DNA from 2 places in the uncultured Sulfitobacter sp. genome. Region 1 is predicted to be linked to the other one. Evidence: riboswitches for the same ligand, from Rfam matches in the RefSeq annotation. Region 1 holds a riboswitch; the other holds the start of a gene.
The links. A riboswitch is a leader RNA that binds a small molecule or an ion and turns the genes downstream of it on or off. The one in region 1 is predicted to bind cobalamin.
Positions count from the first base shown of each region.

Region 2: another riboswitch for cobalamin. It lies ahead of nrdH (glutaredoxin-like protein NrdH); the one in region 1 lies ahead of AADJ11_RS18165 (DUF1636 domain-containing protein).

Region 1 covers NZ_CAXHZD010000008.1:17,000-21,194, forward strand. The annotation lists gene AADJ11_RS18150 (iron ABC transporter permease) at 1-374, opposite strand, end outside; gene AADJ11_RS18155 (ABC transporter substrate-binding protein) at 381-1,316, opposite strand; gene AADJ11_RS18160 (ABC transporter ATP-binding protein) at 1,331-2,113, opposite strand; gene AADJ11_RS18165 (DUF1636 domain-containing protein) at 2,110-2,517, opposite strand; cobalamin riboswitch at 2,638-2,855, opposite strand; gene AADJ11_RS18170 (hypothetical protein) at 3,227-3,784, opposite strand; gene AADJ11_RS18175 (ComF family protein) at 3,787-4,195, opposite strand, start outside.
Region 2 covers NZ_CAXHZD010000003.1:214,868-219,062, forward strand. The annotation lists gene AADJ11_RS11645 (SDR family oxidoreductase) at 1-351, shown strand, start outside; gene AADJ11_RS11650 (sodium:proton antiporter) at 496-2,310, shown strand; cobalamin riboswitch at 2,428-2,620, shown strand; gene nrdH (glutaredoxin-like protein NrdH) at 2,723-2,944, shown strand; gene nrdI (class Ib ribonucleoside-diphosphate reductase assembly flavoprotein NrdI) at 2,951-3,367, shown strand; gene nrdE (class 1b ribonucleoside-diphosphate reductase subunit alpha) at 3,349-4,195, shown strand, end outside.

The DNA of each region.
Region 1 (4,195 bases):
GCCAATATTGCCCCGAATGCGCCACCTGCTGAAATCCCCAAAAGATGCGGGTCCGCCAGTGGATTGCGCGTCACCGCCTGAAGGCTGGCCCCGACGATTGCCAACCCCGCCCCGACAAAACAGGCGAGGATGGCGCGCGGGAACCGGATATCCCAAACGATAGCCTCGCGGCCCTTAGACCAATCAACGGCAATCGTGTCTGGGGCAATCTTGTTGATCAAAATGCCGCAGACGGTTTCCAAAGGGACCGCGATGGCCCCGACGCTTACAGCAATCGACAACGATCCCAAAAGTGCCAGCACGCCAAAGATGCCGGTGATCCAAAGATCGCGGGATGGTCTGGGAGAGTGTATCGATTGCTGTTTTTGGGTCATGTCAGATCACTCAGCCCGAAATGCAGCGGCAAGTGTTTTGACGGCTTCGATGTTGCGCGGCCCAGGCGTTGCTTCGACATATTCAAGCACCACGAACCGATCATTGCGCACCGCGTCGATATCCGCGAACGCAGGATTGGACATCATGAATTCGCGCTTTTGATCTGCTGTGACCTCGCCATAGTTCACGATCACGATGAACTCAGGGTTACGCTCGACCACTGCCTCCCAGCCGACAGTTGCCCAGCTTTTTTCAAAGTCGTTCATGATGTTGGTACCGCCTGCGGCCTCGATCAGGGCATTTGGCATAGCGTATGCCCCTGCCGTGAACGGCGCGTCTTCACCGCTGTCATAGACAAACACCCGTGGAGCAGTTTCCAGCGCGGGTAGGTCGGCGAGGAATGTTTGCAGTGCCATCTGGTAGCTTTCGATCAACGCCTCAGCGCGGTCGGATACATCAAAGATCGCACCCAGATTGTGCAGATCATTATACATGTCGTCCATAGATGCCGCGTCTTTTTCGCCGACGTGGACGCAGCTTTCGGTCAGCTCATAAACTTGGATGCCGAAGGGGGCCAAGGTCTCTGGTGTCACTTCGCCGCCAACCCTCATGCCATAATTCCAGCCCGCAAAGAAGAAGTCCGCATCAGCCCCGATCAACACTTCTTTGGACGGGTATTTCGCCGATAGCTCGGGCAATTCTTCGACACCGGCGGTCATGTCTTCGTCCAACGTCTTCCAACCGGATATTCCAGTGTAGCCAACCATGTTATCTGCAAGGCCAAGGACCAGCATCATTTCGGTCAGGTTCACATCGTTGGAAATGGCGGCCTGTGGTGGGGCATCGAACGTCACGACGCGGTTACAGCTTTGCACGGTGGTTTGGGCGATAGAAGACCCTGCCATCAAAAGGGCTGCCAGTGTTGTTAGTGTAAGTTTCATATTAAGGTTCCTTTTCAATCTGGAAGGTTAAATGTGAAATGAGGGGCCCCGCTGGGGGCAAGGGTTTCACGCCGCGCATCAACGCGAAACGTGTTCGAAACGAGGGTGTCGGTCAGTAACGTTTGCGGCGTACCAAAGCCTTGTGGATGCCCGTCTTTGAGGACAAGCACATCATCACAAACGCTCACAGCCATGTTCAGGTCATGCAGCGACACCACGATGGTCATGCCCAAACTGCGAATCAGCGACACGACTTCAAGCTGGTGGCGCACATCAAGATGGTTCGTCGGTTCATCAAGGATCAAGACCTGAGGTTCCTGGGCCAAAGCCCGCGCCACCATTACGCGCTGGCGTTCACCGCCGGACAATGTGCCAAAGTCACGGTGCGCCAAGGGGTGCAAACCAAGGGTGTCCAAGACGTAATCAACAACTTTCTCGTCGCTCGCCCCCGATGCGGCAAAGCCTGACCGATGCGGTGTTCTGCCCAGTTGCACGATCTCTTGAACGGTCAGTCCGAATGCCGAAGCCTGTTCCTGCAAGACTGCTGCGGTCCGCCTGGCGGCGTCACGAGCCGACATGGACCAGATGTCTTGTCCGCCCACGCGAACCTGCCCTGTCTTGGGGTGTTGAAACCGATAGAGAAGCCGCAGCAAAGTAGATTTTCCCGCACCATTCGGCCCCACCACACCCAAAACCCTTCCCGCAGCAACGCTGAAGGTTGTGGGGTGCAGCACTGGTTGGCCCGAATTGGTCGGTGCCCAACTCACACCGTTCACCTCAAGATCAGCGGCGTTCATGATGCGCGCACGTCACTGGCTTCCATTGCGATCATCGCAGAGGGCACCCTTGCAAGTGTGGATTTACGTAGCTTGCCTGGACGATCTACCGAAGAACACCAACCGTCGTATAAGTGGGCATACTGCCGTGCGAAGGTGACAAGATCGTTGATGTCCACTTTTGGGTCGACATCGCCGAACAAATAGGTCGCTTTGCGGCTGCCATGATAGGCGACCGTGCAGAGCCGATCGCAGCCCGCCATGCAGGCCACACCCGATATTTCGAAATCTTCGGAGATCGTATCCCCAGCCGCTGCAATTGCGGCTCCTAGCTTTTCGATCAACTCGAATCCTGGGCGGCAGTCCGTGCCTTTATGCCTGCAGGGTGTGCAGACGGTTATCTTGTGGTTTTGGTGCGTGATCATATCGCCCTCCGCGAATATGCGGGGCGCAGGGCAGACATGTTTTAAAGCACGGGAATTTCCGTGTCGCCATCATGATCTCCTAACCAGACACCCCGTCTGGGTTGAGTTACATTTACGGCACCTATTGGTGTCGTTGATGGCAGGTCTCCTGACTTACGGATCAGCGTTCGCCCGAACCTTCCCAAGCCTAAGGCTCAGTGGTGTTCATCGGGGTCACTCACCGCTCACAGTTGCGGGGGCAGTTACGGTTTCGGCGCTTAGCAGCTCTTCCTTACCGTATTCCCTTTTCATCCCAGACGCATGTTCAGCGGCTGGAAACCATCTGAATTACTACTGGTAGAAAGTGGGTAGTAGGTCAAGACACTATGTCTACAGTCAGTTCTGTTTTGTTTGCTCGGCGCTTGGCCTAATTGTTTTTTGGACCTGACCTCAAAAGCCGCCATTCATCCAACGTTCAGCATCGGTCAAAGAGGGCTCTCACCCGGCATTAGCTGCAACATGAATGAACGGCCACCTTGAAAGACTACGCCAAATGTGACAACTGGTCCCTGCCCCGGTAGGTCATCGCTTTACGGATCAAATTTTCACATATTGAATATTATGCGACTTTGATCAGACGATAAGATTCTCCGTGAAAGTCCGACATGAGCAAGTAGAGGTGTCACCCTCGCCTGAAAGTGGAAGCCAGATTGCTGGAAATTTAAGTGAGTCAGATAGCCATATTAGATTGAATACCAGCCAACTGACTGACACGCTCGCCAAGACGTATCTTCCGATCAGCTGTCTTTCTCGCACCGTCACTCATGAAGCTTACCAGATCGAGAACATCACCACCCTGCTTCACGTTCAGGAATTTTGTTTCTCTATTCACAAAAACGACACTCTTTTTACCCTGTGATAACAGCTCGAAAACATTGCTTAATGTGCCTGTGCTGGCAGCGTCCCAAAGCATCAGACCAAACTCTGCACGTTCAGCCATTTCGATATCTTTGGCAGTGAAATAGGCTCTGGTTCCAGGTTGGGCCGAAGACTTAACTCGGTGGACCTTCCAGTCGCCAAGGTTGTTCCTTGGCATTTCACCAGTGCAGAACACAGTCACATCTGATGCAGATTGAGCAAGAAGTTCGGCTTGGATCGATGCGTCCGCCCCGTTCGCGTCGCCGACGATAACCGGCATTCCTTCGCGGACAATGTTTGCGATACGCTCTACGAACAGCGGATGAAGGCGCTTGATCTTGATTGAACCTGCGATGAATACTGTCTGCATCGTTATCTCCATGTCAGGGCGGCCACGTATACATTTCCGATCTTACTATAGCCCGAAAGTAGTTCACAAACAGCCTCCATTGTTGCCCCAGAATGATAGAGATCATCCACTATCAAAGCATTCCAAGTTCCATCGTTGCCGATCCTTTTTTGGAGAAGGAAACGGCCCCTTAAGGTCTCTTCTTTTTCTTCCTTAGTACTCATATTCTTAAGCGAGTTTGAGTTTGCGGCTACTGCTGACTTGATGATCATGTCGTCGAAAAAAGGTGCCTTGATACGTTCTGCAATCGCTGCCGCGACCTCATGAACGGGTTGCCGGTTGCGTGCATTTGAGGCTGGAGCAGGGACCACCAAGCCGATCTTACCCAAATGAGGGAGGATGTACTTGATGACGGCTTTTGCCAGCGGCTGG
Region 2 (4,195 bases), on a different contig from region 1:
GTTGACCGCGACGGCGCGCAGCGTCTGACCGATCTGGCCGCAGCGGCGGGCGTGAAACGCTTTGTCATGCTCAGCTCGGTCGGGGCGGATCAGGAAAACCCGTCAGGCGATCTGGCCCACTACATCAAGGCCAAGCACGCCGCTGATGAGCACCTGAAAGCATCCGGCTTAACTTATGCCATTCTGCGCCCCGTTGCCCTGACAGATGACCCGCGCAGCGATAACGTGATCTTGGGCGACGACGTGGACACATCAGCCGAGGCGTCGCGCCGGGATGTTGCCGATGTTCTGGCCGATGCCGCAATCAGCGGGCAATACGACGGGATGGCGCTGAATATGCAATCGGCCTGATCTGCTGATTGAACCATCCCCCACTTTACGAACGCGCGGGCACCCAACGGTGTCCGCGTTTTTGTGTTTGCCCCTAGACCTGTGACAACCGGAATATTTATTGCCTCGCGCCCGTCACATGCTATTTCAAACCACCAACAATAGATGGATCACATTGTGGCAACAGAAACGCTTGGCGCGCTGAACCCCGTAACGGCAATCGCATTGGTCGGTGCCATAGGCGTTGGATCGCAATGGATCGCATGGCGTCTGCGCATGCCTGCAATCGTACTGATGCTGGTCGCCGGTATTCTGATCGGGCCGGTGTTTGGCATCTTTGATCCCGCCCGCGATATCGGGCCGTTGATGGCCCCCATGATCTCCATCGCCGTGGCGATCATCCTGTTCGAGGGCGGTCTGTCGTTGAACTTTCACACGCTGCAAGACGCGGTTGGCGGGGTCAGGCGGTTGGTCTATATCGGCGCGCCTTTGGGGTGGCTAATGGCCGCGCTGTCGCTGCATTATGTGGCGGGGCTTAGCTGGTCCAGCTCGGCCGTGTTTGGTGGCATCATGATCGTCACCGGCCCCACCGTGATCGCGCCGCTTCTGCGCACCGCGCGGCTGTCGCGCCGCCCCGCGACCCTGCTGCAATGGGAAGCCATCATTAACGATCCGATCGGGGCCTTGGCCGCTGTCTTGGCGTTCGAGGTCGTGCTGGCGCTGAACACGGCCACCACGGCGTCCGAGGCGATGATCGAACTGCTGCTCGGGGCTGCCGTGGCAACCGCTGCCGGCGTGGCGGCTGGCGTCGGCCTGTCGCGCGGGTTCAAACGCGGCTGGGTGCCGGAATATATGAAAGTACCCGTGCTTTTCGCCTTGTTGCTGGGGGTGTTCGCCGCATCTGACGCCGTGCTGCATGAAAGCGGGCTGCTGGCCGTGACGATCATGGGGATCGTGATCGCGAACTCAAAACTGCCCAGCTACGAAGAGCTGCGCCGCTTCAAGGAACACGCGACCGTGCTGTTGGTGTCGGGCGTGTTTATCCTGCTTGCTGCGGGTCTGGATGTGGACGCGCTTGGCAATCTTGATTGGCGCGCGGCGGCGTTTGTGGCCGTGGTCGTGCTGGTCGCGCGCCCGCTGACGGTGTTTATCTCGCTTATCGGCTCTGGCATTCCGTTTCGCGAAAAGCTGCTGGTCGCCTTGACCGGACCACGCGGTGTGGTTCTGGTCGCCGTGGCGGGCCTTTTCGGGGAACGCTTGCTCAGCCTTGGCTTTGAAGACGCCGCCTTGATTGCACCGCTGGCATTCGCCCTTGTGGCGGTGACGGTCGTGGTCAACGGATTTACCCTCGCGCCTTTTGCGCGGCTGTTGGGGCTGGCGGGTGCCGATGTGCCGGGCGTCGTGATCATCGGCGGGGCGGATTGGACAACCGCGCTGGCCGAGGTGCTGCGCAAGGCCGAAGTGCCCGTTTTGATGACCGATCCGAACTTCATCCGCCTGCGCAAAGCACGCGCTGCGGGCATCGATACATTCTCGGGTGATATCCTGTCAGAGGCCGCAGAACAGCGGGTCGAGCTGGTCAGCTATGCCACCCTGATCGCGGCCACGGATAACGACGCCTATAACACGCTGGTGACCACGGACCTTGCCCCGGAATTCGGGCGTGAAAACGTGTTTCAGGTGATGCGCGAACGTGCCGACAGCAGCCGCCACCAATTGCCCCGCACCTTGGGGGGGCGCCCCCTCGGCCTAGAGGCCACCCACGCCGAGCTTGAGAAATTGATGGCTGCCGGATGGACCTTCCGCATCACAAAACTATCCGAGGAATTTACGCTCGACGATTGGCGCAACGAGACGCCGGACGGAAAATTACTTGCCCGGATTACGGCGAACGGCACCATTCGCTTTATCCGCAAGAACGAGGACTTCAAAGGCGCACCGGGCCTGCGCATCATCGCCTTGCGCCCACCTGAGGAGTGATGCATATCGGCGGGGGCTTGGCATTGCTCAAGGGTAAATCCCCGCCGCTGCGGTCTGATCACAGAAAAATTTACCCGATCCCAATAACAGCATATTGACACCAAACGGCATTACACCCCAATATGTAGTTGCTTTGGTTCCTGCGGCGCGAGTCGCAGGCTAAGAGGGAAACCGGTGTGATACCGGTGCTGCCCCCGCAACTGTAAGCGGCAAGTGTTGGCCTATGACCCACTGATGCACCCGCATCGGGAAGGAGGCCCCCACATCCGAGCCGTGAGCCAGGAGACCTGCCTTGGCACGATACGAACCACCGCGAGCGGAGGGCTTGAGGACGTGTTGAAGGTTGTGGCCGTGTTGGCCTATGCCCCGCGCGCCCCCGTCCCTTTGCACCACAACAGATAGGGATATGGGCATGACCATCACAGTTTATTCGAAACCCGCTTGCGTGCAATGCACCGCCACCACCCGTGCGCTGGATATGCGCGGTTTGGAATACCGTGTGATCGACCTGACACAAGATGCCGAAGCCATGCAAAGCGTGACCGAAATGGGCTACCGTCAGGTGCCTGTCGTGGTCGCGGGTGATGCGCATTGGGCGGGTTTCCGGCCCGACATGATTGGTCAGTTGGCCTGACCGGCAATGGGCGGGCTGGTCTATTATTCGTCGGCAACGGGCAATACCGCGCGGCTGGTTGCAGCGCTTGGGATTGATGCCATGCGCATTCCCATTCGCCCGTCTGATCCGATGCCAGCCCCTGCCCGCCCCTTTGTGCTGGTCTGCCCAACATTCGCCGATGGCGCAGGGCGCGGCGCGGTGCCCAAACAGGTGATCCGCTTTTTGAATGAACCGACACGCCGCGCGCTGCTGCGCGGTGTGATCGGTGCGGGAAACCGTAACTTTGGCGCGACCTTTGCGCTGTCGGGCGACGTGATCGCCAAGAAATGCAACGTGCCCGTGCTCACAAGGTTTGAGCTGGCAGGCACGGACCTAGACATCGCCCGCATTCGCGACGGGCTGGACAAATTTTGGAGAACAGAATGCTTGATGACGGTATGACCGCTGGGCTGGACTATCACGCGCTGAACGCGATGCTGAACCTATATGACGAGGCGGGGCACATCCGTTTTGACGCCGACCGCAAGGCCGCGCGCGAATACTTTTTGCAGCATGTGAACCAGAACACCGTGTTCTTCCACTCGCTTGAGGAAAAGCTCGGGTATCTCGTCGACGAAGGCTATTACGAGGCCGCGGTGCTGAAGGCCTATCCAGCCGAATTCCTGCGCGAGATTTGGGACACGGCATTCAAGCAAAAATTCCGGTTTCCAACCTTTCTGGGCGCGTTCAAATATTACACCTCCTACACGCTGAAAACCCGTGACGGGAAACGGTTCCTGGAACGCTACGAGGACCGCGTTGTGATGACTGCGCTGACGCTGGCGCAGGGCGATCAGACCCAAGCGATGGCGTTCATGCATGAAATTCTGTCGGGCCGTTTCCAACCCGCCACACCGACATTTCTGAACGCGGGCAAGCAAAGCCGGGGCGAGCTGATCTCGTGTTTCCTGCTGCGTCTTGAGGACAACATGGAAAGCATCGGGCGCGGCATCAACTCTGCCCTGCAGCTTAGTAAACGCGGCGGTGGCGTGGCCTTGATGCTGACCAACGTGCGCGAACATGGAGCCCCGATCAAGGGGATCGAAAACCAGTCCTCAGGCGTGATCCCGGTGATGAAACTGCTTGAGGATTCATTCTCCTACGCCAACCAGCTTGGTGCACGCCAAGGTGCAGGTGCTGTGTATCTGAATGCGCATCATCCTGATATCTTTCAGTTTTTGGACACCAAGCGTGAAAACGCGGACGAGAAAATTCGCATCAAGACGCTCA